3 regions of the Aerococcus sp. Group 2 genome follow, and region 3 is predicted to be linked to each of the others. Evidence: riboswitches for the same ligand, from Rfam matches in the RefSeq annotation. Region 3 holds a riboswitch; each other region holds the start of a gene.
The links. A riboswitch is a leader RNA that binds a small molecule or an ion and turns the genes downstream of it on or off. The one in region 3 is predicted to bind thiamine pyrophosphate.
Positions count from the first base shown of each region.

Region 1 (10,164 bases), on a different contig from region 3:
AGTTGGCTAGCTTGACTAATCCGCTTAGCCACTACTTGTGGATCTTGGCCTGGCTTAGCAAGAGCATCAATAGGGATTTGACAAGTCGCCTTAGCCAGACATTGGGTAGCTAAGTTGCTTAAAATAGCCATTAATTTTTCTAGACGGGGTAGCGACTCATCCTTTTGACTAAGTGCTTCAATGTGACTGGCTAAGGCTTCCAGCATGGTATTCATCATGTTGGCGCCCATGGCTTCTTGGGTATCTACCGTCATATAGACCACAAAAAAAGGCTCGCTTTCACTGGGATAGTAGGCCGTTTCTAACTGGCGCACCCCACCGCCCCGTCGGCTGAGGCTAGGATGGGCCTGGTTGGCGACTTGGATGAGGTCTTCTTGGTGGTCTTTAATGTAACTAGTCCAGATTTCAGCTTGGCTGGCTTGGTCTAAGCCTAAGAAGACCATTTGCCCAGTCATTTGACGGTTCAAGACCTCGCTATGGAAGCCACCGCCTGCCTTAGCCATTTTAGCGGCGTAACTGGCTGCTGCAATGACACTCGGTTCTTCGATCGCCATGGGGATCAAGTAGTCTTTTTGATTGATGACAAAGTTCATTGCCAGTCCCAAGGGGAGGGAGTAGGTTCCAATGAGATTTTCAACCATGTTATCAGCCAGGTCTAAGGGCAAACCCTGGTTATTTTTGAGATAATCTTTTTCTGCATCACTAATATAGTGGAGCTCATTTAAGCGGGCCAGACGTTCCTCTAAGGGGAGGCGGTAGAAGCCCTGTAAATTCACTTGAGTCATAATAACCTCCTAAGTGCTTTGTTTATCAGTGAGGGGGAAGTCTTTGTACTTTTCCATAAAAAAAGAAGTTGGCAATTGCTTCCAACTTCTAGTTTATGGGTCATTACTTGATTAATCAATAGCCAGTCGGTATTAATGATCGATACAATAGAGATTATCATCGACCATTTGATCGTCGGTTAAGAGAACAAAAACTTGCCGAAATTCATCAAAATCGATCCGGTTATCATTGCCTAAGATGCTGAGGGCTTGTGTTGTGACATGGATTTGACCGATATGCGTTTCCAGGACCTCATCAAAGCTTTCAAAACTTGGTGCATTAGTTTGTAAGACTAAACTACGATAGGCTCTGTGGCTGGTATGACCTGTTTCATCGGAAGTGGTTAGGCAAATATTATGGAAACGATCTAAGTTTTGTAACTGTTGTATGGCTTTCTGGGTGAAAAATAACTTCATGGCATATCCTCCTCACAACAACTCTTGTAAGGATGATTATATCAGAATTTGTGAGCAGTTTAGCCGGAAAAGCCTAAAAATAATTTTTAAAACGTTTTCACACCTTCACCAGCCGCTACTGAGAAAGCGGAGGCAGTCGGGGAGATGTTTGGCCCAGTAAAATTCATTATGCTCTTCATCCACATAGATGTTGAAGTCAATATTTTCTACCGGGATACCTCCTGCTATAAGCAAGGCCTGGTAGTGGAGGGAAGCATCGATATAGGCTTGGGCCATATTGCCTGGGAGAAAGAGACGGTCAGTATCGTCGCCTTCTTTGGTGCCGACTTGGAGGTAGATTTTTTGCTCGGGGTCTAAGCTTTGCAATTTGAGATAGCGGTCAAAGGGTTCTTGGGCTATCCATTGGGCTAGGGAAAAAATCCCCAAGCGGCCAATTTGATCGGCATACTTAATTCCCATATAGGCGGTGATATTGGCCCCAAAAGAAGACCCGATCATGGCTGTATGTTTTTTATCGGTTTTTGTCCGATAGGTCTGGTCGATAAAGGGTTTAACCACCTTCATAATGAAGTCACTAAAATCATTGCCTAAGCCGCCCAAGGGCCTTGCCTTAGGGTCGCTAGGGTTTTCGAAGCTCCAAGCATTATAATCATCCGCCCGAGTCTGAGAGTCATTGTCGATTCCGACCACAATCATCTTGGCTAAATCGGGATTACGCTTGAGGGTGGGGATGACCTTCCAAGAATAACCTAGGAAGGACTCCTTACTATAAAAAACATTTTGTCCGTCATGCATGTAAACGACTGGGTAGGACGCGGATTCCTGCTGGTAATTTTTAGGGAGTAGGACTCGCACCCGCCGCTTCTTGCCGGAATAGGGCAAGCTTAAGTAGTGGGTTTTCATTTTTAGATAATAATAATCGGCATTGAACATGATTTACCTCCGCTTAATGTGCTATTAGCATACTTGACCCGGGGGGATTAAGCAAGCGCAATCCCCCTGACAATGCTCAAGGTTAAGAAATAATTGCAGACTTCACAATATTTCGCTACAATGATGAGTAGAATAAAGGATAAGGGGGAGATGCCTTGGCAACAGAAGTCGAGCTTCTCAACGAAGCAGAAATGAAGCGCGCCTTAACGCGAATGAGTTATGAGATTTTGGAACGCAACCATGGTACCGCTAATTTAGCCATCGTGGGGATTAAAACCCGGGGAGCCATTATTGCTAACCGGATTAAGGACCGCATCAACCAGTTAGAAGAGGCTGATGTCTTTTATGGGGAATTAGATGTCCGCGCTTATCGTGATGACCTCGACCAGGAAAAGGATAAGCTGATCAAAGACTTATCCCAGCTGGACTTTGATGTGAATGGTAAACATATCTTTATCTGTGATGATGTGCTCATGACCGGTCGGACCATTCGGGCGACGATGGATGCCTTGATGGATCATGGGCGTCCAAGCAAGATCTCTTTAGTGACGCTCATTGACCGGGGCCACCGGGAATTACCGATTCGAGCGGATATTGTTGGTAAAAACATTCCCACTTCCCGGCAAGAGAAAATTCGGGTGAAGATGCGGGAACTCGACAGTAAGGATGCAGTATATATAATTAAATAGTTGGTACTAGGGGAGCCTTTATGGCTGAGATGTAATTTACAGACCCTTTGAACTTGAGACTAGGTAATACTAGCGGAAGAAAGTGCACGAAAAAAACAGGTAAGAGGCATTTTCTCTTACCTGTTTTTGTGCTAAGAAAGGATTTAATTATTATGGGACAAAGTAAACAAGTAAGGATTTTATTGGAAATTGCTATGGTAGCGGTATTAGCTTATTTATTAGGACTTTTGCCGACAACCAATGGAGTAGGTATTGGGGTAAACTTAGGAGTTATTCCCATTTACTTGATCTCTTTAAGACGGGGGATAAAGAGCGGTTTTGCTGCCGGCTTTCTGTTTGGACTTTTGCAATTAATCACCGGTCAAGCGACGATTCTAACTCCCTTCCAAGTCTTTCTTGAATACTTCTTCGCCTTTATGTTAGCAGGTTTAACTGGAGTCTTTGCTAATCGTGTGAAGAGTGCAGGCTTAAAAGGGGATAAAAAAGGCCTTTGGATCGGTATCTTTTCAGCGACCTTTATTGGGATGGTCGCCCAATACTTTATTCATTGGTTCGCTGGCTATGCCTTTTGGTCTTCTTATGCGCCAGAAGGGATGAATGCTTGGTGGTATACGACGATTGTCAATGTACCTACCGGTTTCTTTACTTGGCTAGTAGGGGCTTTAGTGGTGGCCTTGTTATTTAATAATGCCCCCAGACTCTTAAACCCAGAAGATTAAGCTGCAATTTTAACGATTGATTAGATGGAATTATTATTTTGAGACGCCCTTTGAGTGGGGGCGTCTTTTTTTATTGACGGGGACCTATTTTTGATAAAAAAGAAATATTTTATAGAATTGTTGGCGCGCAAACACTTTAATAAGAAAGCGTTTGCTATAATATTTTGTGAAAAGGATAACTAAAGTTAAAGCCTAGCTGAAAGCTTTCTCTCTTTTTTTAGTTAAGTATGTGAAGTTATGAACTATATTTTTAACCCAAAGTGAGAAGGCTATAACAACCAATAAATAATAGAGGATTTAAGAAAAATATTGGAAAGGAGTGTTCAATGTGTTTGTTCTTCGTTTCTTACTGGCAATGCTTATTGCTTATTTTGCCGGAGAACTGGCTAAGAAAATCAAATTCCCAGCCATCATTGGTTGGTTGATTGTGGCCATGTTTCTCGGAGAGCACGGGCTAAACCTTTTAAGCCCTGAACTAATTTCAACCAAGGTCTATCAATCACTGATGGTACTTATGCAAATTCTAGTGGGGTCGATGGTGGGCTATAAGTTAGTTTACCGTGATATCAAGGACTCCATCAGTAAAGTCTTCGCCATGGGAATATCTGACCTGGTGGTAACCTTTGCAGTGGTGACGGGATCCTTTGCCCTTATTCTTCACCTCTTAGGTCTACCCATCATTGCTGCCTTACTCTTTGGGGGGATCGCTATTGCGACTGCGCCGGCCCCTCCAGTCTCAGTGGTGGAGCAGTATGATTGTTCCGGCCCCTTATCTGATTCAGTGCCATCGATGACGGCTTTTAACTCAGTGATGGTTAACATTGTCTTCTTCCCCTTAGTTTCAGTAATTGGAGCAGTTCTAAACGAAAGTTCCACTTCCGTCCTGGGTTCATTACTGATTATGATCCTAGCTCCGATTCTCTTGGGGGGACTGATCGGAGTTGTCGCAGGGAAATTAGTAGGAAAGGGCGCTTCCAAACAGCAAAGCTTCCTAATCTATTTGTTCACCATGCTGGTCATCTATGCCTTAGATAATTATTTGAACTGGCATGTTTTCACCGAAACTCAGATGATGTCCTTATTAGCCGGAATTGCCGGGTCGTGTGCCTTTATGAACGTGGTTGATCCTGAGAAAGTTCCGAGCTTGCAAATGGATCTCGGACCGATTCACTCTTATGCCTTAATGATTTTCATTGTCAACCTATCGATTCATTTGAATCCAGCGGCCTTATTTGACGGTGGCATGCTTATGGTGGCCTATATCTTGATTAGGGCCCTAGGCAAATACTTGGGTTGCTATCTAGGAGCCAAAATCAGTCATGCGCCCAAAGTCGTGGAAAAGTATATGGGAGTCATTATGATGCCTCACTCTGGGGTCTCAATTATGTTTGCTGGGATTGCTGCTTATAATTTGATGGGCGTTTATCCTGAGCTAGCCAATCTCTTACAGATCACTATTTCAGCCGCTGCCCTAATTATTGAAATTATTTCTCTCCCCCTAGCTGGCATGGTTTATCGAAAACTCGGTGAAGCGGGTAAGGAGAAAGAAAAGTTGGCAAGGCAAGAAGACTTACTACCTAGTTAAGTGATGAAGTGAAGCGGACATGCCTCAGCTTGTATTAAAATAAAAGGAGAAAACCAACCATATTGAAAGATATAGGGGGATGGGAAAATGTCAACATCATTTATTGACTACTGTCTCAACCATGAGAAAGTCATTAATCACACCCGCCAGGAAAGCTATAAAAAGGGCGATATGATTGAGACTATTGGAACACGGATTACTGAAATTGGCATTGTCGATAAAGGCTTACTCAAAACAGTGAATTATTCGGCAGAAGGGAAGGAGTTAAATACCTCACTCTTCTTTACCAATTCAATCCTATTGGAATACCTTTATTTTAACGATCATTTAAACTACGCCTATGATTTAGTGGTCTTACGCGCCACTACTGTTACCTGGATACCAGTAAAATTATTTAAAGACATCGTTTTTAAAGACAGTTTAGGCATGGAGCTTTATGTTCATCACTTGATTGAGCGGGGCTTAGACTCCCAGCGGATCATTTCCTGCTTGAACTATCCTACTATTCGTGAACGGATTTGTTACTGGATTGCCTCCAAGAATTCTCTAGAAATTGGGCGGAGCGATATAAAACCCGACATGGAATTACCCTTCACTCAAGAAATTTTTGCCAAGTTAATCAAGGTCAGCCGGTCCAGCCTAAACCAAGAATTACACCTTATGGAAGCAGAGGGCTTCTTTAAAATGACAAGGAAGGCCCTGACCCATATTAATCAAGAGAAAATTTGGGATAACCTGTAAAGGAGTTGATGTCAAGAAATTATTCATGACTCATGCGATGGGTTAAGGCTTAGTAAAAGTTTTAACCACAGCATCATCAAATAGCTATCAAACATTGAATAAAGGAGTGTTGAGATGATAAAAGAATACCAACAAGGTGATTTTAAAGCTGAAATTGCTGAGGGCAATGTTTTGGTCGATTTCTATTCGAAGACCTGTGGCCCTTGTAAAATGTTAAGTTTTATCCTAGAGGATATTAATAAAAGCCATGGGGATGACCTGACTATTCTTAAAGTGAGTTTTGAAGAAAATACTGACATCGTAGAAGAATATGGCGTCGAAGGCTATCCAACTTTAGTTTATTTTAAAGACGGTAATGAAATCACCCGAAAAGCGGGCTTACAACAAAAACCAGTGATTGAGTCCATGATTGAAGAGGCATTATGAGAAAAGGAGCATAACAATGACAGTAAAATACGAATATAAAGAACATTTAATTGAAACACAGTACAAGAATGAAACTGCCATGTTAAAGGAGCTAGACCGAGGCAACTATACCATGGAAAATCCTTTAATCAAGTATAACCCTTATGTGGTTAATGCTCTTTCCGCTGTTATCTTGTTTGAAACAGAAGAAGAAATTGGAATGGTTGTTCGCGTAAAGGGTAAGACCCCAGAAGCAGACTTCTACCAAGCCTTCCCTAAAGCAAAACGTCACGTACTTCCAATCGTGGGGCTCTATTCTGATTTTGAGAATAAAATTGAAATCCATCCATGGCAAAAACCTGATCAAGTTGTTACACATACTATTAAGACGCCTAAGACCCCTAATGCGGACTTAGTTCACTCTATGGAAACTACTGCAGAATATATGCAAGATAACTTAATGATTCTATCTTGTGCAACTTCTGACTACGTTATTGGGGTAGACAACCAAGGAGATATTCGTCTAGAATTTACTGTTCCTATTCTATGGGATATCAAGCACCTAGATAACGGAAATATCTTAGTTGGTTCTGACCGCCTCATTAAGATGCCTTACTTCGTTAGCGGTATGTATGAAATGAGCTTGGTTGGTAAGATCTATAAGGAATACCGAGTACCAAGAGGTTACCACCATGACCAATGTGTCTTACCAAATGGTGATATTGTAGCCTTGAACTGTGACTGGGACAATGCGACGGTTGAAGACCAAGCTGTTCTGATTGATAAGGACACTGGAGCAGTTAAGAAAGTATGGAACTTCCGTGACTTCATCAAACCAGGTTCACAAAAATCAGGTTCATGGTCAGACGAAGACTGGTTCCACTGTAATGCGGTTTGGTATGATGAGCAAACCAATTCATTGACCTTCTCAGGTCGTCACATTAATTCTATGGTTAATATTGACTTCGATTCAGGTGAATTGAACTGGATTATTTCAGATCCTGAAATGTGGGCAGAAGAATATCAGAAATACATGTTCACCCCAGTAGGAGACGGAGACTTCGGTTGGCAATATGAGCAACACTCAAACTTAATCACCCCCCTAGGAGATGTTATGTGTTTTGACAACCACCATTGGGGAAGTCAAAATCCTGACAAGTATCTAGCAGCCAAGGATAACTACTCTCGTGGAGTTAAGTACCGCATCGATACAGATAAGATGGAAATTGAACAAGTATGGCAATACGGTAAGGAACGTGGCCATGAATTCTTCTCACCTTATATCTGTAATGTGAAGTACTACAATGAAGGCCACTATTTAACACACTCTGGAGGTATCACTTATACAGCTGAGGGTGAGCCTTCAGAAGAATTGGGACCATTTGCTCAATTGGATGATCCAAATGCAGATTTACGTTCAATTACTGTTGAAACCATCGGCGAAGATAAGATGCTCGAGTTAAAGGTTAAATCTAACTACTATCGTGCTAATAAGTATCCAGCTTATAACACTTATGGTAACAACCTCACCTTAGGTCGTGGTAAATTAGTTGGAGATATTGGTGAAACCTTGCAAATGGATTATGATATTCCAGCTGAAGATACTGGTGAACTACTACCAGATATTCATGAAGCTCGTCTAGTAGATGAAACAGATATGTTCACCTTCCATGCTAAATTCGCTAAGGGACAATTAGTCATGCTACTCTTAGAAGGTGAAGAAGAAACACGCAGATACTTCATTTCTACCGCTAAAGGTAAGCGTGGAGCTATGTGTGCGGGAACATTCCTTTCTGCTGATGATCGTGATACCCGAACCGGTGTAACTAAGGAAGGGATGAGTGGTGAATACAAAGTTAAAGTAATTGTAGATGACAAGAAATATGATACTGGCCTAACCATTAAGGGCTAAAGAAGGACATTTTAAATTTCTTTAAAAAAATTTGGACAAATTAACCAAACTATGGTCTAATAAAATAGCTACCTCGGAAGCCTTTTCCGTTATAAGAAGCGACTTCTGAGGTACTTTTATTATTTTAAGGAGGAAGATATGGACATTTTAAAAAAGAAGAGCTTTTGGCTCTCATTTATTCTGTTATTATTAGTATCATTATTTGCTAAATGGCTATCAGGCTTCCCTGGCTTATCCTTAATTGGTCACTTAGTGATTGCCTTAATTATTGGGATGGTTTTACAAGCATCCGGTCAATTAAAGGGGATCGCCAAGGGGGGATCAGGCTTCATCTCTAACAAGTTCTTACGTTTGGGGATTATCCTGATGGGTTTCCGGCTCAACCTGGAAGTGCTGGCTCAACACGGGGTCAAGACCATTACCCTGGCTATTGTAGTCATCGCTTTCACGATTGGGTTAATTTATAGTCTGGCTAAGGCTGCTGGAATTGAACGCAAATTATCCCTCTTATCCGCTTCTGGTTGTGGGATCTGTGGGGCTGCAGCTGTTCTCGGTCTATCACCCATTATTGAAACGGATGAGGATGATGAGGTGATTTCTGTTGCCGTGGTCGCTATTCTGGGGACCATTTTTACTTTGATTATGGTGCTCTTACGTCCAGTCATGGGCTTAACCGATGTTCAGTTCGGGGTCCTAGCTGGTGGTTCCTTACATGAGATTGCCCATGCTGTTGCTGCTGGTGCTGCAGGGGGAGCGGCTTCAGAAAATATTGCTGTGATTGTTAAGTTATCACGGGTATTAATGTTAGCCCCCGTATCCTTGATTTTCTCTTATATTGCTAGTCGCCGGAGTGATGGCAATAGCCATGCCAAGATTCAATGGCCATGGTTTATGTTAGGTTTCATCATTTCTTCAGCGATTGGGACCTATGCCGGACTATCAGATGCTATTGTGGGCCACTTAGTCGACTTGGCCTATATTCTCTTAGGGATGGCAATGGCTGCTTTAGGGGTAAATGTGAACTTTAAAGTGGTCTTTGAAAAGGGTCAAAAAGTCTTTGCGGTTTGCTTCGCTGGCTCAGTAGCTCTCTTTGCCCTGGTCTTTGTTGCGGCTAAAATGTTCTTCTAATCAATTGAAGCAAAAGAAAAAACGCAAGTCCACTTGGGCTTGCGTTTTTTGTATGAAGTGATTATTCTTCGTCAGAATCTTTTTCGCCGATAACTTCAGGTTCAGCGGCTACAGCTGGTTCTGCATCTTCTTCAGGTTCGTCATCTGGAGCGCTGACTGATACGATAACTTCTTCTGGGTCGGTAATTAATTCAGCGTCTTCCATACCTTCGAATTTAACTTCTCCGGCAGTAACGCTGTCATTAATGTCTAAGCCGCTAACATCCACAGTGAAGTATTCTGGTGCTTTAGCAGGGTCAATACGTAAGGTAACTTCGTAGACGTTGATGGCTGCCACACCAGCAGGGTTAGCTAGCTTGTCTTCGCCAACGATAGATACAGGAACGTCAACCTCAAGTTTTTCACCTTTCTTGATTGCTTGTAAGCTAATGTTATAAACGATTGGTTTAATCGCTGCGCGAGAAATTTCACGTAGGAAAACAGTACGGCTTCCTTGTCCTTCAATTTCTAATTCGAAAACTGAGTTAGTCCCTAAATCACGTTCAATTTTTTCCACGTCTGGGCGTTCCATTGAAATTTTGATAGGGTCTAGGTCACTAGCATACACGACACCTGGAACTAAGTCTTCACGGCGTAAAGCCTTTGAAGCGGATGTTCCTGCAGCATCACGCGTTTTTGCTACAAATTTCATCATTCTACCTCCTGATTATTACTTTTATGAATTCTTTGAATTCCTAAAAACTACTCAATTATAGCACAAAGGACCATAATAGATCAAGAATCCATAGTTTTTCAATTTCTATTTAACCAT
Region 1 covers NZ_CAJHPA010000002.1:118,037-128,200, reverse strand. The annotation lists gene JFU01_RS02950 (hydroxymethylglutaryl-CoA reductase, degradative) at 1-788, opposite strand, end outside; gene JFU01_RS02945 (iron-sulfur cluster biosynthesis family protein) at 918-1,241, opposite strand; gene JFU01_RS02940 (alpha/beta hydrolase) at 1,347-2,174, opposite strand; gene pyrR (bifunctional pyr operon transcriptional regulator/uracil phosphoribosyltransferase PyrR) at 2,330-2,863, shown strand; TPP riboswitch at 2,862-2,961, shown strand; gene thiT (energy-coupled thiamine transporter ThiT) at 3,016-3,582, shown strand; gene JFU01_RS02925 (cation:proton antiporter) at 3,911-5,167, shown strand; gene JFU01_RS02920 (Crp/Fnr family transcriptional regulator) at 5,255-5,908, shown strand; gene JFU01_RS02915 (thioredoxin family protein) at 6,023-6,334, shown strand; gene JFU01_RS02910 (aryl-sulfate sulfotransferase) at 6,351-8,225, shown strand; gene JFU01_RS02905 (YeiH family protein) at 8,364-9,353, shown strand; gene JFU01_RS02900 (50S ribosomal protein L25) at 9,415-10,044, opposite strand.
Region 1: another riboswitch for thiamine pyrophosphate. It lies ahead of thiT (energy-coupled thiamine transporter ThiT); the one in region 3 lies ahead of JFU01_RS08660 (hydroxyethylthiazole kinase).

Region 2 (10,164 bases), on a different contig from region 3:
GACCTGATTTTTTCTATGACCGCTATTGAATTTATTGCGGATTTAGAAGCCTTTATTGCCTCCTGCTTTGACTTATTAAAGCCGGATGGCTATCTCTTAATCGGTTCCATTACTGAGTCGGGAGACTGGGGGCAATACTATCAAGAGAAAAAAGACTCCATTTATAATTATGCCCATTTCCGAGATACCCAAGACTTTATAAAACACTACCCTAAGCAGGTTCTTGGCTACCGCGAAGGACTATATCTCCCTGTCCACCCTGATGTTGACCTTGATTTAGCCAGTCAGGAAGCCAACTATGCTAAATCCGCTAGCCCAAGTTTCACCTGTGTGCTCTGGCAAAAAGCTGGAGAGAAATAATATTCATCAAGCAAAAAATGCATCCTTCAAAACGATGATTGGATGCATTTTCTAATTGTTTTATTTCCGTTTGATTCGGTAAAGCGACCACAAAACAAGGATATGGGATAAGGAAATAATCACACCTAAGGTTAATCCTTGGGGACGAAAACGGAGTTCTAGTTGATTTTCTCCTTGGGGGATTTCTTTAATGACCATCATACTCCGGTCTAAAACCGGTTCCAAATTGACTTTTTTACCATTGACCTGGGCCCGCCAGCCTTCATTATAGGGGATGGTAAGGAGGAGAGCTTGGTCATTCGCTTTGCCTTCAAAGCTTGCTTTGATGTGGTTATCAGCGAAGCGGTTAATATAAAGTTTTTGATTCGCCACGCTATTCATCACCTGATCGAAAGTTTGGTTAGCTAAGGAATAGAGGTTGAGCTGGGAAAGGTTGATACTATCCGCTTTTACCTCGATGGTAAAAATCCTTTCTCCCGGAGTGGATTGGTTGGCGATATTAAAGACTTGGGTAGAATTGTAACTTTTATCATAGTTTAGCTTTTTGCCATCTAAGTAATAAGTTACATCGTCCTCCGATAAATCCCCTGGTACAGTCAAGTAGTAGGCTTGCTTGCTATCAATTTTTAGGGTAAAGTCGATAAAACTTTTACTTTCTCGGTCCGTCTTATGGTAGCTGGTATTAATCCGACTGGGGTCATCACTCTCTAAGTTAGTTAAATCCATTCGCTTAAAGTCTCTGACCTGGAAGAAATCCAGAGAGCTGTCCTTAGTCGATCGATCGTCTTGATCATTGAGATAGGCCAAGAGTTTATCTTGGTTATCGATCGGTTGGTCAGGCTTCAAGTCCATTTGACTGATCGCTTCATTGACCAGAAAGCCGAGCGACAGGGCATAGGGGTTCTTAAAAACAGAAAAACCTTGGACCTGGTCAAGCAGAGGATAATGGTTAAAATCGGGACGGTGGCTAACTAAGCGGCGTTCGTAGGCCTTATCTTCGACCTCTCTTTGGCTTTGGACTTGACTATTAATCAGATACCTAATATTAAAGAGGCTATCCGTTACCAGGCTGCCATTCGAGTAATTGACTGAACCAGTGGTTGTCGGTTGGCCCAAAGCTTTAAAAAGTTCGGTGGTCGATCTTTCAATGGTTGAATTAAAATGGTCTAAGCCATAGTAGGACAATTGCATGGGATCATTTTTAGTCCGTTGAAAGGTCTTAGCAATGCGGTAGAAATCTTCGCCGGAATCATTCTGCAAACGAGCTAAAAGCGGTTGGCTGACTTCTAAATACTGGGCGTAGCTATCATAGTTCAGGTAAGAAATAGAGTTTAAGGTTAAAGCAGTATTGGTCATGCTTTCAATCAAAGCCAAGGCAGACAAAAGTAGCAAGGGAGCCGTTTTCTTACTGGAGTGACTGAGATAGTAAAGGCCAAAAAAACTAAATACAAAAGCTATTGTTGAGAAAAGTAGGCTATTAGGGCTAATATATGAAAAATCCTGGTAGTGTAAGGCCAAGCTCAGGGTTGATAAACCAATTAGGCAAAGGGTCACAATGGCTGGCTGATTACTGAGAGGCTCTACTTGTCTTAAAGTCCGATAAGCTAGGTAAAGGACGAAAAAGGAAAAGACAAAGGAAAAACGGTAGGGATACCAGATAGGATATTGAAAACCATGCCAAATTAAATTTAAGGCTTTAACATTCATGGACAAGAGTAAGAAAGCTAAGACCAAAAAGCTCATCAGTTTTTCCTGCCAGCTGAATCGCTTTTGCAGGAAAAACACCAGGGCCGCTAAAATAGCCAGGGAAGGAACAAAGATATTAGGTAACCCCTCCGGCATTTGGTCAAAGTTAAAGGGACCGACCACCAATCTGCTGATAACCTGCCAGAGTGGATAGGCAAAGGACCAGTCAAAATGAAGCTCTTGGTAGCTGCCTTTACTTTGGGCCAGGGCAAAGTAGGTCGGGATAAGGGTGAAAGCCGCTAGTCCGGCGGCTGCCAGGGAAGACATAATAAAGCGCAAAATCCTAGTAAAATATTGCTTGAATGAGAATCTTGCTTGTTTAAGTCTCTTGGTCAATTGGGCGCCAAAGAGTTCATAAAGAAAGAAGAGCACAGCAAAAAGACAAACCATATAACCGATATAATAATTGGCTATCAATAAGAGAGCCAGGCTAATGATATAATAAGTGCTCCTTTTGTGGTGGATAAGGTCTTGGATGCCTAGGATGATTAAGGGCAAGAAGACCAGGCCATCTAACCACATGATGTTGAGTTGGTTAGCAGAAAAATAGCCCATTAAACTATAGAAACAGGCAAAGCTGATGGTCAAGGGGCCGTGGTCGCCATAATTTTTGTAAAGTAGCCAGAGAAAACTGACACTAGCAGCAGCGCTCTTGGCTAGGACCAGGCAGACACAGGCTATGGGTAGGGCCTTTTGGGGAAAGAGGAGAAGTAGGAGGTTAAAGGGACTCATTAAATAATAAGTCCAAGTTCCTACCATCTCTCCTCCCATTCCCTTTTGGAAAGAGTAGAAGATTTGCTGCCAATTGCCTAGCAGGGTCTCCCGGTAATATTGGAAGAAATCAATATATTGCTGACCTAAGTCCACAGTTAAAATCGTCTGATTGCCAAAGGGAAAGATACCCTGAAACAGGTAAATAAAGACCAGGATTAAAACTGGGAGGCCGGCCGCTAATAAGAGCGACCGTTTAACTGCATTCATTTTGGAAAAATTCTTCATTAAAGACACCGTGCTAACTCCTTAAAGATGCTTTATTTCACCTTAGCTTAGCACAAATTAATTTATCAGAACATGGCAAGGTCAAGAGATCTTTCAAAGAATTTATAAAAGTCTACTTTCAGTCAGACAAAATCATAGAAATCGATTATAATGATAGGTGACTTGCTTTTTAGAAAGTGAGTGTTGGCACTTAATGACGATAAGAAAAAGAAAGTAGGTGAAGGCATGTCGCATGACTTTGATAAGTCAGCTAAGCGCAAGGGGAGAGAAAAACAAGCCCAGGTTAATTCCAAGACTTTACGGCGGAAATCGCCCCATTGGCATAATTACCTGAATCGGCTAAACATTTTACTTTATATTGTATTTATTTTATTTGCTCTGCTTATCTTCCGCTTAGGCTACTTACAGGTTGTTAATGGTCAAGCCTTCCAAGAACTGGTTCATATGACTGAAAAGAATATGTCTGAAGAAAGTGTTCCTAGAGGTTATATTGTGGACCGTAACCATAAGATGTTGGTGGATAACGAGGGACTCCAAGCCATTAATTACACCCGAGGCCCCAATGTCACGGGAGAAGATATGGCCAAGACTGCCCGGAAATTAGCTAGTTTTATTCATTTGGATACTGGGGAAGTCACAGAACGAGACCGAAAGGATTATTGGATTGCCAGCAATCAAGACCGCTTAAATGAGCGGATGTCAGAAGAAGACTTGCGGCTAAGGGATAGTGAACTTTATGAGAAGCAATTATCCTACGTCTCTGAAGAGGATATCAATTTTTCTGGAGATGATCTCGAAGCGGTTCTGATTTATAAGCGCATGAATGGGGCCTACGCCCTCACACCAACCTTGATTAAAAACAAGGATGTCAGCAATGAAGAAATTGCCCTGGTCAGTGAGCATAGTAATGAAATGCCTGGGGTCAATACCACCATGGATTGGCGCAGAGAATATCCACAAAAAGATTTACTCCGTTCAGTAATCGGTAGCGTGACTTCTGAAGAAGAAGGACTGCCGAGTGATAAGGCTGAATACTACCTGGCCCAAGGTTATGCCCGCAATGACCGGGTCGGTAAGTCTTACCTGGAAGCCATGCATGAAGATACCCTGCACGGCGCCAAGACCAAGTACGAAACTGAAATTAACCAAAGAGGCGAGGTCGTTAGAACCGACAAGGCATATCCTGGCTCCATGGGAAATACCGTTCAACTGACCATTGATACTGATTTTCAAAAGAAAATTGAAGAAATTTTAGAAGGCTACTTGCACGGGTCAAGTACCGGTAAAAATAATTCCATCTATGTGGTAGCCAGTGACCCTAATAATGGAGAGATCCTGGCCATGGCTGGTAAATACCGCAATGAACATGGCGAAATCATTGACGATGCCCTGGGAACTATTAATTCATCCTTTACCATGGGATCTACAGTCAAAGGAGCCACAGTTGGGGCTGGTTACCATTATGGCGTCTTAAAACCGGGTCAAGAAAATATCTTTATTGACCAACCGCTTTACTTTACTGGGACACCAAGGAAGGCTTCCTGGTGGGCAGCCCACAATACTAGCCCTGTTCCTATTAATGATGTCATGGCTCTGGCAAGGTCTTCCAATGTCTATATGATTCGGACTGCCATGGCTATCGGGGGCTTACCCAACTATGAAGCAGGGATGTCCTTGGCTGGTTTAGATCCAGAAACGGGTAATAAGTTGCGTAATTTTTACCATCAATTTGGTTTAGGAAGCTCGACCGGTATTGACCTACAAAATGAAGTGACTGGTCTGGAAGGTGAAGGGGGTAACCCTGGTAACTATATTGACTTGGCTTTTGGTCAATACGATACCTATACGCCCATGCAATTGAACCAATATGTCGCAACTATCGCTAACGGTGGTAAACGCTATGCCAGCCATGTGCTTAAACAAGTGCTCAGAGAAAATGGTGAGCATGAGTCTGACACCCCTCAAGTGGTTTATCAAAACCAACCTAAATTGTTGAATGCCGTACAATTAAGTCCAGAAGAACTGGGACGAATTCAACAAGGTTTCTGGTCAGCAGCCAACCATCCGCAAGGTCTCTCATATAATGAATTTAGAGGTTTCCCGGTGACTATTGCTGCTAAAACTGGTACGGCGGAAACAGGGACCGAAGGGATAATTAACTCGACCTTTGTTTCTTACGCACCTTACGAACAACCTAAGATTGCCTTATCGGTAGTCATTCCTGAAATCAGTGCCTCAGCTTATGATAAGACAGCAGAAGTTGTTGGACACAAAGTCTTGGATGCCTATTACCATAAAAAATAATTAAAGGGCATTTTTATAAAAAGTTTGAAAAGCACTGAGAACTATGGTAGACTTTTAAGGTATGATTAAAAATCTATGATAAATTATTGATCTGATGGAGGGAAAATAATGCGTATTAACATTCTTTTAGAAAATACGGAACTTAAGGGCGAACGCATTTACTTAACAGAAAAAAATCGTCGTAACAACCCTGACCGTATTGAATTAAAAAAATATAGTCCAAAATTACGTAAAGTATGCTTATTTAGAGAAGTTAAAAAATAGAAATATTTCTATTGCTAAAAAGAGAATGTGCCGATAGTCTTCAGACTATTGATCGATTTGCTGATATTCGTTGGAAGCTCTTATTAAGTTAAGGCTGAGATTGCTTTTAGAATGACATTTCCTTTTTAGACATTGATATAGTGAAAAGAGGCTGGAAAACTTTCCAGCCTCTTTTTTAAAATTTTCTAATCGAAATAGTTTGCAAAAGTCTGACCTGATCTAGTTGAATTAACTATGGAAGGCAATCGAAATCCTATCGCACATAATTCCTTCAATGAATATCAGGGCTTTTCTACTTTTAGCACACTTTCCTCCTTACAAGTCATTTTTTATGAAATCATTAAAAAAAGCCTTGCATATTGATGCTATGTAAGCGCTATGATAAAATTTATGTGAATTGAGATTCGGGGTGCCGGATGGCTGAGAATATACCCGTAGAACCTGATCAAGTTATTGCGTAGGGAAATCTATTCAACGGGAGAAGGCTACTGTCATCTTGAACTCAAGAGGATAGTGGCCTTTTTATTTTGTAGGAGGGAAAAATGAAAAAGATTATTAAACATTTTATAGAGCATCCCGAAGAAAAAGAAAATTTTAATGATATGGCTCTACTTTTATTTGAATATTTATATAAACATAATCAAGATTATCAGCAATTCTGTCAAAGAAGAGCTGTAGGGATAAGACAAGTACGTCATTGGAAGGACATCCCGGCAGTGTCAACCGACGCCTTTAAAAGTGCATTTCTGAGTGCAACGCCACATGAACAATGTTCGCGTATATTTATGACAAGCGGGACGACGACAGGAATCAGTGGAAAACACTATCATAAAGATCTAGAAATTTATGATTTGTCTGCCTGGTTAGGTTTCAAGCAGTATGTCACTGATCAATGTTTACCTACGGCCATTCTTTTTCCTAATGAAGAAGAGATGCCTAATTCTTCGCTGGCTCACTATTTAGAAATATTGAAGGCTAATGGTCAGCCGGATTCCATGCATTTTATCACTGAGAAAGGCCTAGAAGTCGCTGCTTTAAAAGAGTGGCTAATAGCGCATCAAAAGCAACCAGTAATTATTTTAGGAGCTAGCTATAGTTTCGTACACTTATTTGAAGCCTTAAGCCAAGGAGAAGTGCTTCCGATCCATCCGGATAGTCTATTATTTGATACTGGTGGGTTCAAAAATTTTTCTAAGGTTTATCAGCTAGATACTTTTTATCAAAAGCTGCTTTCGGTTTTTCCGGTAAGAACAAATCCAGTGAATATGTATGGTATGACAGAATTATCCACAGAATATTATACCCAGTTTGCTTTTGATAAATTGCTATTAAAACGAGGGCCGCATTGGATAAAATACAAAATTATTGACCCCGCGACGGGTCTAGAGGTTGAGCAGGGGAAACCAGGTTTACTCGTTCATATTGATTTAGCAAATATTAATTCTGTCCCTGCTATTCAAACAGGGGACTTAGCAATTGACCATGGAGAAGGTTTTGAATTATTGGGACGAGTAAAAAATGGAGAGCCTAAGGGCTGCTCTATAGCAGCTAAAGATTGGTTAGAGGTCCACCATGATTGACATAAACTGTGGCTATTTGCCGCCTATAGTAAATGATCTTGCTATTGAAAACCGTGAACTTATATTTGATTCAATACGGATCCAAGTCCCAGCTCCTAATGTTAAACAGTTAAAAATAATGATAGAACGCATGAAAAATGATACTTCTGAAATTAGTGTAACAGAAACCGTAGTAGCTATCGATAAGGCGATCCTTTGTTTATTAGATCGCCAGAATTCTCTTAGAAAGAAATATGAAAAAATACTTCCTATTATTACCGGCTATGATTCAGAAATTCTACGCTTAGCCTTGACTAAATTTTTATTGAATTTTAGACAACATGAGTTAAGGCGCTGGCTAGCTGAAAATTTTGAAAATCCTAATATTTTAGAAGAATTTGTGCCCAGAATACATGGAGGATATAGTCGCGCTTTTGCCCCGCAATTGTGTGCGCATATATGGGCAGGAAATGTGCCTGCTTTACCCTTATGGAGTTTGGTCGCTAATTTATTAGTGAAAGGGAAGCTAATTGGAAAAGTATCTTCTAGTGAGCCGAGTTTTATTGGTTTATTTTGTCAATTACTGATTCGAATTGAGCCTAAATTGGCTAATAAAATAGCAATCCTTTCCTGGCAGGGAGGAGATAAGGAGCGTGAGCAAACCTTAATTGACTCTTCTGATTGTGTCCTTGCTTATGGAAATAATCAAACCATGGCAGCTATTCAAGCAAAGCTTTCACCAACAAGTCATTTCATTGCTTTTGGCAATAAATTGAGTTTTGGACTTATTCATCATCAATTATTAAATGCTGAAAAGGTAAATCATCTCGTTCATGAAGCAGCTAAAGCAGTCGTTTATTATGATCAACAAGGATGCTATTCCCCTCAGATTTATTTTGTGGAAAGAGGAGGTCAAGTTTCTCCCAGGGAATTTGCCCTCATGTTAGCAGGAGAATTAAGAGCTTATGAAAATCGTTATCCACTTAGAAAGTTATCGCTCGAAGAAGCTTACTTACGATCTCAGTGGCGCGAAAAAATCGAATGGCAGGGAGGGTGTGAGATCTTCCCAGCTCATCCTGAGAAGTGGTTAGTGACTTATAGCCAAGCATTGACTTTCAGTCCTTCGCCTTTGTCTCGCGTGATACAAGTGATTGCTGTAGATCAATGGGAGGATATTGATAATTTACTAGTGAATAAATTATCCATTTTACAGAGCGTAGGGGTAGCAGCTCCTACAGAAAGTTTATTTAAAATGGCTAACCATTGGGGAAAATTAGGGGTTACTCGCGTAACGAGTCTATCTGCGATGATGCAAGTCCATTCAGCTTGGAATTCTGATGGTTATTCCCTACTAAGAGAATTGGTTCGAATAGTAGATATTGACTCTGCTTCTCTTAGAGATTCTGAACGCTGGAATTCCTATAGAGATTAGAAAATGAAGGAGTGAGTAATTTGTTGGCTGGAAAAGTCGTTTTAATAAGTGGATCAAGTCGAGGAATTGGGGCCGGAATTGCAAAAGCTTTTGCCAAAGCAGGCGCTAATGTCGTTATTAATTATCGCAAAAGTGAAGATCATGCAAAAGCGGTGGCAGAATATTGTAGCTCTCAAGGTGTTCAAGCTATTCTCGCTAAGGGAGATGTTACAAGGCAAGAAGGAGTCCATCAGGTTGTTAAAAAAGTATTAGATAATTTCGGTCGTCTTGACGTTTTAGTAAATAATGTCTTTTCTCCTTTTCAATTCGATGCCGAGAAAAGGAAGAAAGTTTGGCAGCTTTCTTGGGAAGACTATGAAAGGCAGCTTAAAGGGGGCTTAAAATCAACTTATCTACTCACCCAAGCGGTTTTAGATACGATGATGGAAAATAATTCAGGCAGTATCATCAATATAGTATCTAATTTGGTTGCTGATCCTGTTGTCCCCTATGCGGATTACATCACTACTAAGGCCGGCATTGTTGGTTATACGAAAAGCATGGCTAAAGACTTAGGTGTCTTTAATATTAGGGTGAATGGTGTAGCACCAGGTTTGGTCTATCCAACAGATTCAACTAAAACAACGAAAGAAATATTGAAAGAAAAGATTATTGAATCAACTCCTTTAGCTCGAATGGTTCAAGTCGATGATGTAGTTGGTCCAGTATTATTTTTAGCTTCAGATTGGAGTAGTATGATGACCGGTCAAATATTATACGTTGATGGTGGCTTAGTAATGCACGGTTAAATTTTTGCCCGTGTATGAGAAATATAAAAACGACTTGTGTATAGTCCCCCCAAGACTTGGACCAAGCATTCAAGTCTTGGGGGTTATTTTCATGGGTAATTATTCCTTATTATTTACTAGCAGATTATACTACCAAAAATATCGCTAAGTGCTATTCAAACAAGATACAATCTTATCAACTTTCCTATGAAGAAGGAGAACGTATAGCAGTATAATGAAAGCTACCAAGCTAAATTACCTTGTGGGTCCATAAAGAAGTCTTGTACATTTGATAAAATTACTTATATTAAGGATAAAGTCGCTTTGACTTGGTCGCCTGATCTTATCATCGGCACCATGAAAAAATTCAATTGTAAAGCCCAAATATTTAACGTCATCTTGTCTATTGTGCTTTATTTGATTTACCTATTTATTGACAGCTTGTCGAGAAAAAGTATGGTAAAGTTAATAGGTAATTAGACTTAGTTGACACAGAAGGAGTTAAAATGCGAAGAAAAGCTTATATCACCTATGCTTTATTAGCTATTCAAATTATTATTTATCTCTTGATGGAAGTCACGGGATCGAGTCTCAGTATCTCAACCCTCCTGCATTTTGGCGCTAAGGAGAATGCTTTAATAGCTATCTATGGGCAATACTGGCGCTTAATTACGCCAATTTTTGTTCATATCGGTTTTTCTCATCTCTTATTCAATTCCATTACTCTCTGGTA
Region 2 covers NZ_CAJHPA010000002.1:8,651-18,814, reverse strand. The annotation lists gene JFU01_RS02480 (class I SAM-dependent methyltransferase) at 1-360, shown strand, start outside; gene JFU01_RS02475 (YfhO family protein) at 421-3,105, opposite strand; gene JFU01_RS02470 (penicillin-binding transpeptidase domain-containing protein) at 3,289-5,409, shown strand; gene rpmG (50S ribosomal protein L33) at 5,518-5,673, shown strand; TPP riboswitch at 6,069-6,154, shown strand; gene JFU01_RS02460 (LuxE/PaaK family acyltransferase) at 6,216-7,253, shown strand; gene JFU01_RS02455 (acyl-CoA reductase) at 7,246-8,664, shown strand; gene JFU01_RS02450 (SDR family oxidoreductase) at 8,688-9,452, shown strand; gene JFU01_RS02445 (rhomboid family intramembrane serine protease) at 9,938-10,164, shown strand, end outside.
Region 2: another riboswitch for thiamine pyrophosphate. It lies ahead of JFU01_RS02460 (LuxE/PaaK family acyltransferase); the one in region 3 lies ahead of JFU01_RS08660 (hydroxyethylthiazole kinase).

Region 3 (10,164 bases):
AGTCTTTGCCAAATTAGGGTGAACTGGATTTAGCCTCTGCTTGACTGCTAGATTCCCTTTGCCGGTTAGTGACTGGCTGGCTTTCATCCTTGCTGGTCTCCTGCCTTGCCTGGCTAGAAGAATCACTAGAGGCTTCACTTCTTTGGCCGCTGTTTTTGGGTCGGGCGGTAACGGTAAGAGTGATGGACTCAGGCTCCATAGCTTCAACATTATCGGGGCGTTCTAGAGCCACTTGGACCCGTTGACTCTGGGTGATTCCGCTAACGTCAATATGACCGACTACCGCTTGAATAGCGGCGAGGGCTTTCTCATCGCCAAAGAGGGTCACTTGCCGGGTGGACCAATTACTTAAGTCATAAGTGTAGTCATCATTGGGATTATCGAGGTCGATTTGGATAGGTACTGAGCTCCCCTGCTTACCGATGGCAATATCGACGCCGACTTGACTTGGGTTGGCGGTAATGTTTAAGATATTACCTTCGCGATCCTTGACAATGACCCGTCCACTGCCGTGGTAGTCAGAATTGGTATTGTTAGGGAGGCTGACGTCGACGCTCACTGAGGAAATCTTGCTGAGGCTTTCAGCTGAACCTGTCAAGGTGACTTCTGCCGGAGTGGCCTTGGTTGCATGAATTTCATAACCCGGGGCCAAGTTGGTCGGATTAACGTGGATTTCTACCGGGTATTTTTGACTTTGCAGTTGAGCAATATTGATTTCCACACTGGAAGGTGAGATCCGATAATTGAGGTCTTTAGAAATATTAGTCATGGTGAGTTGTACATAGTGTGACCCTTCGCCGAGTTCTTCCAGGTTTTCAGTCACGACCTTAAATTCTCGGGCTTGAAGGGTTTGGTCGATGATATTGCTTGGACCTGAAATTTCCACAGAGACGGTTTCAGGGAGGCCAGTAATATAGTAGTCATCCACGTCGCCACTCACATAAACGGGGACGTCGGAGATGGTTTCTGACTTGGTTTCACTGATGTTAGTGAAGAAACTGACCGGGTTATTATTATAACGTTCCGCTTTGACAAAGATAAAGAGGAAAAGCGCTAATAAGAGTGAGAAAAAAATCATAGCGGCTTTATTTTCATAGAGCTTATTCATTTTTGTCACCTCCATTTTTCTTTTGGAAGATATTCTTCAAGAAGTGGTTGCCTTCGATGATGGAATCGCCGTCTTCGCTCTCAGCAAAATGTTGGCGGAGGGTTTCGCGGATTTCTTCTTCAGAAAGGTCGCGCATAATTTTTCCTTTATAGGTGAGGGAAATGTCACCAGTCTCTTCAGAAACCACTACTACTACCGCATCGGTGACTTCACTGAGACCAACCGCAGCCCGGTGGCGGGTGCCTAGTTCCTTAGGAATTTCGGGGTTTTCCGAGAGGGGGAGGAAACTGGCTGCTGAGCTAATCTTCATATCTTGGATCACCACCGACCCGTCATGGAGCGGGGTGTTGGGAATGAAGATATTAATGAGGAGTTGTTCAGTAATATCCGCATCCAATTTGATTCCCGTGTTGGCATATTCGGTAAGCGATTGAGTATCTTCAATGGAGATTAAAGCCCCGATCCGCCGCTTAGCCATGTACTGGCAAGCCCGGATAATTTCTTCAATCATTTGCTCAACGGGGTCATTTTGGGTATTTCGTAAATTCCGCATTCGTAAACTTTGGCCGAGATGGTCGAGGCCGTTTCTAATTTCCGGTTGGAAAATAATGATAATCCCGATGACTGACCACTGGATAATACTATTCATGATCCAGTCGATGGTTTCTAATTGAAAGACGGTCGAAACCATTTTAAAAAGTAAAAAGATAATGATGCCATTAAAGATATTGACCGCCCGCGTGCCCCGGATTAACTTGAGCAACTGATAGATGATGAGCCAAACAATCAAGATATCGATCAGGTCAAAGGCATGTGACCAGCTGAAAATTGATTCCCAATCCATCGTTTTCCCTCCTATTAGTGATGTTTTAAATTCATTAATAAGTATACCATAGACACTGTCTGACCAGGCTTTAGGTCTTTCTTAAATTATGGATAGCGGAGAGAGAATAGATGGAAGGGTGCTGGCTTAAAAATAGCCGAAAAACGAAAATTTTATGATAAATGAAAAAAATCGCCAATAACCCTTGCATTTTATAGGGAAATAGTGGTATATTAATTGAGTACTGATTTGGAGGGATAGCGAAGCGGCCAAACGCAGCGGACTGTAAATCCGTTCCTTCGGGTTCAGAGGTTCGAATCCTCTTCCCTCCATTTCTAATCATATTGGGGTATCGCCAAGCGGTAAGGCAACAGACTTTGACTCTGTCATGCGTTGGTTCGAATCCAGCTACCCCAGTTAATTGAGACTGTACGAGTACGTGCAGTCTCTTTTTTGTTTCCAGTTGACAAAGAGAAGGCATGCTCAGCGATAGTAATTCCTGAATAAGCACAAAAAAATGCCCTTAGTCCTTTCCAAATAGAGAAAGAACTGAGGGCGTTTTTGTGTTATTTGATTGGAAAACGGGGGAATTTATAAGGTAGGTGCTTGTTGAGGTACTTGAGGAAGAGGTAACCCAATTCAAAGTCCATCATCCCATGGAAGAGTGACGATACACCGAAGAGAATGAAGAGGGAGGCCCAGTAACCGTATTGGCCATCCAAACTGGTTAAGCCGGCGGTTACAAAGCAATGGATAACGATCATTTCCCCCAGACCGTGTAAGCTATTAATTCCGGCGTTAAAGAGGGTTCTTTTCCAAGGGTTCAAGACAAATTCATTGGACCGTTGCAGAGTATAGGCACCCACTAGGGTAAATAAGAGGTGGGAAACCGCCCGGAAGACCACTGGTAAGGGAAAACCTGCCATCAAGAAACCAAATGAGGTTGCTAGGGCCACAAAAGCGGCTGAGGCTGGTGAAATAAAGAGTGCCATATCAATGGCGATATGAGAGCCCAGGGTCCAGGAAAAGGGACCAAAAGCGATTTTAATGGGACTAATCATAGGGATAATGATACCGATGGCTGTTAGTAAGGCTACGGTAGTCATTTTGCCCGTATTTTTTTTGCTAACTGAAATACTTTCTTTCATTGTAATCCTCCTTGAACAATGAGTCCTAATATAATCGATATAAAACCAAATAATGATAAAAATTTAAAAATTATCATAAGCTTAGCCATTATTTTTGTCAAGTCTGTCTAAATTGATCACTTTTCGCATAAGGCTAGGGGTTTTGCTGCCTTGGCTTATGGTATGATAGTAAAAACAGTATCAGCTTTCTTGGGCTTTTTAAGATCAGGAAAGTCAGTCCCTTTGGCTGGCTGAAAGTGGCTAGTCAGAGAATCAGGATAGAAAAAATGAGGAGGCGGTTTAGTGATGGCTAATCCAAAACAAGTGTCTAATTTTATAAATCTGAACCAAGATATTATTGATGAATTAATTACCCTCGCTTTTAAGGAAGATATTCCCTATGAAGACCTGTCGACCAATGCTATTTATCAGGGTCAAGCAGCCCAGGTCGAGCTCTTAGCTAAGCAAGCGGGAGTGATTTGTGGTTTGGATCTCTTCAAGCGGGTTTTCTTACATTTGGATCCTGAAGTTCAATTTGAGAGTCTGGTCCGAGATGGTGACCGGGTAGCTAATCAGGAGACCTTGATGGTAATTAAGGCCTCCGTCAATACTCTCCTAAGTGGGGAACGGATTGCCCTCAACTTTCTTCAAAGAATGAGTGGTATCGCTACTGCTACCCGCCGTTTTGTAGACGCCTTAGAAGGTAGTGGGATAAAGTTACTGGATACCCGTAAAACTACCCCGGCCTACCGCCCCTTGGAAAAATATGCAGTCCGGGTAGGGGGCGGCTATAACCACCGTTACTCACTCTCTGACCAAATTATGCTCAAGGATAACCATGTTGCTGCTGCCGGTGGGGTCAAAGAAGCCATCCAAGCGGCTAAGGCCTATGCCCCTTTTGTGAAGAAGATTGAAATTGAAGTCGAGGACTTGGACATGGTCAGAGCGGCAGTGGAGGCTGGAGCTGATATTATTATGCTCGACAATATGGACCATGACACCATGGAGGAAGCCATTGCGCTCATTAACGGTCAAGCGATTATAGAAGCTTCAGGAAACTTTACCTGGGACAATGTCGCGGATTATAAGGACCTAGCCATTGACTATATTTCTAGTGGGGCCATTACCCATTCGGCCGGAATCTTAGATCTGTCCCTCAAACATTTGAAAGTGAGGAAGTAGGTCTGTAGCTCTTGAGGCAGAAGTCCTTGATTTCTAATACCCATAACTCAAGTTTTGCCCTGACTTTTGTTACAGCAAGGTTACAAGGCGACAGAAATATTTCAGAAAATCCTTTTAAAATGTCAAAGTAATTAAAGGGCCTTAACAAGTCAGAAAATCCCTTTTCTTCGTCTGGAAGCCATGATAGTATATTTCATGTCGACGAGGGAAAGACCTCGTTGAGAGATAAAAATGAATCTGAATGATTAAGAGGCTTAATCATATTAAATAGAAAAAAGAATGAACTTTGCATAGAAGAAAGGATTTTTATTACACATGAATATGAAGAAAGTTTTAGTAGGTACCTCAATCGCTTTATCAGCCTTAGTAAGTTTTGCTGCTGGGGAAACGACTGAAGCACACGCAGCTGAATGGCAAGCACGTTCAGTTGAAGAAATCAAAGCTGACTTCCAAAAATTAGATGACAACGAAAAAGTTTATGTCATTAAATCTGGTGACACCTTAAACGCTATTGCTCAAGCAGCAGACGTGAACACCAAAGAATTAGCTGAAATCAACAACATCGAAAATGCTAACTTAATCTTCCCAGGAACTAAATTAACCTTCAAATCTGACCAATCAGGTAAGGTTAATGAAGTTGAAGTAGAAAAACAAGGTCAAGCAGCTCAAGTTTACACCGTTGATGAAACTGCTGGTCAAACTTACCAAGCACCTGCAACTGTTCAAGCTGCTCCAGCTGCTGCTCCAGCACCAGCACCTGCACCTGCACCAGCTCCAGCACAAAGCGCTTACACTGGTTCTTCTTCATCCGCTAAAGAAATCATTGCTCAACGTGAATCTGGTGGTTCATACTCAGCAACTAACGGCCAATACATCGGACGTTACCAATTAAGCGCTTCTTACTTAAATGGTGACTACTCCCCAGCTAACCAAGAACGTGTGGCTGACCAATACGTAGCCGGTCGTTACGGTTCATGGGACAACGCTTTAGCATTCTGGAACGCTAACGGTTGGTACTAAGATAAAAAGAGTGTGACAAGCGCAAAAAGAGGGGAGAGAGCTCCGCATACTATATCTGTAACTCGCTTCGCTTCGAACAGCTACAGCAATTGGAAGAAGTACGCCGTAAATCCTCAAAGAGGATTTGCAAGGACTTCTGAAATGGAGCTCACCTCGCGCTTGGAGCACGTTTAAACAGAGTGTGACAGTCACACTAAAGGACGAAACCACTGGAGAAAACTGGGATAAGCTCAGTGAATCTGAGCGTTCCCAGTTTTTGAAGTGGACGTTCGTCCTGTGACTGGAACACGTTTCAAAAGAGTGTGACAGTCACACCAAAGGACGAAACCATTAACTCCGGCTCATTGGGCTGGAGTTTTTTTATTTATCTCAGCGTCCAAAAGGAGTTTAAGCGCTCCGCCTTGAATAGGTAAGCGGTTTCTGCTATAGTTAAAAAGTACTCACAAGAGGTGCTTTTGCTGAGATAGGTGGAAACCTGGACTCTTTGAACCTGAGAAAGTTAAGACTTGCGTAGGGATGTGAGAATTCAAATATCGTTATAAGGCACAGCCAAGCTTTTGCTAAAGCCTAACGATAAGAAGTCCTGCAAAGTACACTGAGTGGAGTATACTTTGCAGGGCTTTTTTCTGTCTAGAAGTAAAAGACCTGCAGGTGAAATGTGTAATCTAAACAGAGTAAGAGAGATGAGTCAATGTCTAAAAAAATAAGCATTCCCTTTGCGAAATATAGCCAGCAGGTCAAGGCCAAGGCCCCGCTGATCCAAGTGTTAAATAATTATGTCACCATTCATGATGTGGCCAATGTGATTTTGGCCAGTGGTGGGCGTCCCGTGATGACCGATAACTTACCTAATAGTCAGGATGTGGTCAAGACGGCTGACCTCTTGCTATTGAATGCCGCTAGTCCCAGACCTAATCAGGAATTGTTGGACCTCGCCGCCACAGCGAAAAATGACCACCATCCCGTGGTCTTAGACCCAGTGGGGGTTTCAGCTATGCCGTCTAAATTAAAGCTCTGTCAAGAGCTGATTGACCGGGGTCTAGTAAGGGCGGTAAAGGGGAATGCTTCGGAAATTCGAAGCCTCCTCTTTGAAAAAAGCCAAGGATCTGGGGTCGACCTGGGTCCTGGAGACGAGGTAAGCTTAGCCAATCTGGCTGATTTTGCTCCGGACTTTAAAGCTTATGCCCAAGAAAAAGGAATTATCCTAGCCATGTCAGGCCCGATTGACTTAGTGACTGACGGCGAGCGGCTGGCAGTCATTGAAAATGGCCACCCCTGGATGGCTTCCTATACGGGATCAGGTTGCCAGTTAAGCGGCGTCCTAGCTAGCTTTTTAGCCGGTAATCCGGATGAGGATCCTTTTTACCTAGCTACAGCGGCCATGATTAGCTATGGGGTGGCGGGAGAAATCGCTGCTCAAGTGCTCCAGCCTTATGAGGGTAATGCCACTTATTCTAACCGGGTGATTGACCAGGTCTTCTTATTAGAGGCCAAAAAATTAGAAAGGAGAGCCAAGTATGACATTCAATAAAAATGATTTATTGGTCTATGCCATTACGCCCGACCGCTTTGACCATGACGAATTAATCCAGCAAGTCAAAGAGGTCTTAGCAGGAGGGGCGACGATTTTACAGTTACGTTTGAAGGACCATCCCTTTAAAGACCAAGAGGAGAAGCTGGATCTAACTAAAAAAATCAAAGCCCTCTGCCAAGAAGCAGGTGTCCCCTTTATTATCGATGATGACTATGAACTGGCCCTGGCGGTAGATGCTGACGGCCTCCATGTGGGAGAAGATGACCTGCCAGTCGACCAGGCTAGAGAACTGCTCGGCCCGGGAAAAATTATCGGGGCTTCGGCTAAGAGTTTGGATGCCGCTCTAAAAGCCCAGGCGGCTGGTGCAGACTACTTGGGAGTTGGCGCCCTCTATCCGACCCAGTCTAAGGCCAATGCCCAAGGCACTAGTCTGACTACCCTGAGAGCTATTGCCCAAGGGGTGAATATTCCCATTGTAGGCATTGGTGGGATTAGCTTAGATAATATGGCCAATTTACGGGACCAGGGGTTGGCCGGGGTGGCTCTGATTTCTGCTTTATTTAAGGCGGAAGACCCCTACCAAGCGACTCAAGAAATCCGTAAAGCTGCTGAAAAACTTTTTAAACTCCAAGCCGTCCTGACTATTGCCGGCTCAGATTCCAGTGGGGGAGCTGGTATTCAAGCGGACCTCAAGACCATGCAGGCTAATGGAGTCTTTGGCATGAGTGCCATTACTTCAGTGACCGCCCAAAATACTAGGGGTGTGACCGGGGTCTATGACCTCAGTCCCGAGGCCTTGGCTAGCCAACTCCAAGCTGTCTTTGACGATATTCCTCCGGCTAGCGTCAAGATTGGCATGGTCTCCCAAGTAGATTTAGTGAAGGAAATTGCCAAAGCTCTTAAAAACTACCAGGCTAAACATGTCGTAGTAGACCCAGTCATGGTCGCAACGAGCGGGTCCAACTTGATCCAAGACCAAGCCGTACAGGTCTTGGCTGACCAGGTCTTCCCCCTCGCTTGCTTAATTACTCCCAATATTCCTGAAAGCCAGGTCTTAGCGGGACAAGACATCCATTCGGCAGCCGATATGGAAGCCGCCGCTAAGAAAATTAGTCAGACCTACCAAGTCGCTGTCCTCTGTAAGGGGGGCCATCGGGTGAATGATGCTAATGATGTCCTGGTTACCCATGAGGGCGAGGTCCACTGGTTTAAGGGCGAGCGGGTTGATAACCCCAATACCCATGGCACCGGCTGTACGCTATCCAGTGCCATTGCCAGCAACCTAGCCAAGGGGGATGACTTAGTTACTGCCATTGCTCGGGCTAAGACCTATCTCAGCCTGGCCCTTAAAGACCAATTAGATCTAGGTCAGGGGAGTGGCCCCTTGAACCATGGCTTTGGCCTCTTGACTTATTACCCCAGTGACGATTAATTGCCTTAACTTCCCTTAGCAAATAGTTCCTAGTCTTTCAACCCTTCCACGAGGCTAGACCTGCTAGGGGAAGAGTATCTGTACACCGATAAGGGTCATGATAGCTTGTCATGGCCTTTTTTCTATATTTGGGAAAAGTGGGGAAACTGTTTTTAGCATAGAGCATATTTCTTCTGATATTGTGAAAATAAACACATATTTTCTCTTTTTAATTAAAATATAAAAATATTATTTCGAAAGTTGTAAGCGATTACAAGGTTAAATTACTAATACTTCAGTGATTGTAAGCGGTTATAGCTAAAAAGAAAAACAAAAAATAACTTGCTTTTTGTTTGTGAATAACTTAACATAATAGCCATAAAGATGAAAGTCATTAAAAATCAAAGGAAAGGTTAGGAAGAACAATGGCTAAAGGAAAAGAACAAAAAGTAGATATTCCACAATTTATCGATGAGACAGTGGCTAAGGCTAAACAGGCCTTAGATGATTTTATGGCTTTAGACCAAGAACAAATCGATCATATTGTCACCAAGGCATCGATTGCTGCCTTAGACCAACATGGGGTCTTAGCGAAACATGCCGTTGAAGATACTGGACGGGGTGTGTTTGAAGATAAGGCAACCAAGAACTTATTTGCCTGTGAACATGTGACCAATCATATGCGCCACTTAAAAACAGTAGGTATTATTGATCGTGATGAGGCCAAGGGATTGACCTATATTGCTGAACCGGTCGGGGTAATTTGTGGGATTGTCCCTACTACCAACCCAACATCGACAGCAATCTTTAAGTCCTTGATTTCCTTGAAGACCCGTAATCCAATTGTCTTCTCCTTCCACCCTCAAGCGCTGGAATCTTCCATCCATGCGGCCAAGGTGGTGCGGGACGCAGCGATTGCGGCAGGGGCACCTGAAAACTGTATCCAATGGATCGATCCAAAACATGCCTCGATGGAAGCCACCAATTTACTGATGAACCACCCTGATGTCGCTACTATTTTAGCCACTGGGGGATCTGCCATGGTTAAAGCTGCTTATTCTTGTGGGAAACCTGCTTTGGGTGTGGGACCAGGGAATGTGCCTGCCTATGTTGAAAAAACGGCCAACCTCAAGCAAGCCGTGAATGATATTGTCATGAGTAAGGCCTTCGATAATGGGATGGTTTGTGCTTCAGAACAAGCTGCTATTGTTGACAAAGAAATCTACCCCGACTTCATTAAAGAAATGAAGTCCTACCATGTTTACTTTGTCAACCAAAAGGAAAAAGCCCTCTTAGAAGAATTCTGCTTTGGGGCTAAAGCCAATAGTGAGGCGGTTGACCAAGCCAAACTCAATGCCGATATTGTCGGGAAATCAGCGGTTTGGATTGCTAAAGAAGCTGGCTTTGAAGTGCCAGAAGAAACCGTCATCCTAGCAGCAGAAGTTCCTGAAGTGGGGCCTGCTCAACCCCTTACCCGAGAAAAATTATCCCCTGTCCTAGCCATCTTAAAAGCTGAGACGACCGAAGATGGGATGGCCAAAGCTGAAGCCATGGTCGAGTTTAATGGTCTAGGTCACTCCGCCGCCATCCATACCAATAACCATGACTTAGAAATCGAATACGCCAAACGGGTGAAAGTGGCCCGGGTCATTGTCAATGCGCCGTCAACCTTTGGGGGAATTGGGGATGTTTATAACTACTTCATTCCTTCCTTAACCCTAGGCTGTGGGTCTTATGGACATAACTCTGTAGCTGGTAACGTGGGACCTTTAGATTTGATTAATATTAAACGAGTAGGGGAGCGGCAAAATAACATGCAATGGTTTAAAGTCCCTCGGGTTTACTTCGAAAAGAATTCCATTAAATACTTACAAGAATTAGACCATGTGGAAAGGGTATCGATTATTTCTGATAAAGGCATCGCCAAACTCGGCTTTGTCCAAAAAGTCATTGACCAAC
Region 3 covers NZ_CAJHPA010000008.1:5,650-15,813, reverse strand. The annotation lists gene JFU01_RS08695 (CdaR family protein) at 14-1,108, opposite strand; gene cdaA (diadenylate cyclase CdaA) at 1,101-1,952, opposite strand; tRNA gene JFU01_RS08685 (tRNA-Tyr) at 2,183-2,263, shown strand; tRNA gene JFU01_RS08680 (tRNA-Gln) at 2,277-2,348, shown strand; gene JFU01_RS08675 (hypothetical protein) at 2,498-3,079, opposite strand; gene nadC (carboxylating nicotinate-nucleotide diphosphorylase) at 3,365-4,240, shown strand; gene JFU01_RS08665 (LysM peptidoglycan-binding domain-containing protein) at 4,556-5,260, shown strand; TPP riboswitch at 5,696-5,794, shown strand; gene JFU01_RS08660 (hydroxyethylthiazole kinase) at 5,952-6,791, shown strand; gene thiD (bifunctional hydroxymethylpyrimidine kinase/phosphomethylpyrimidine kinase) at 6,778-8,226, shown strand; gene adhE (bifunctional acetaldehyde-CoA/alcohol dehydrogenase) at 8,631-10,164, shown strand, end outside.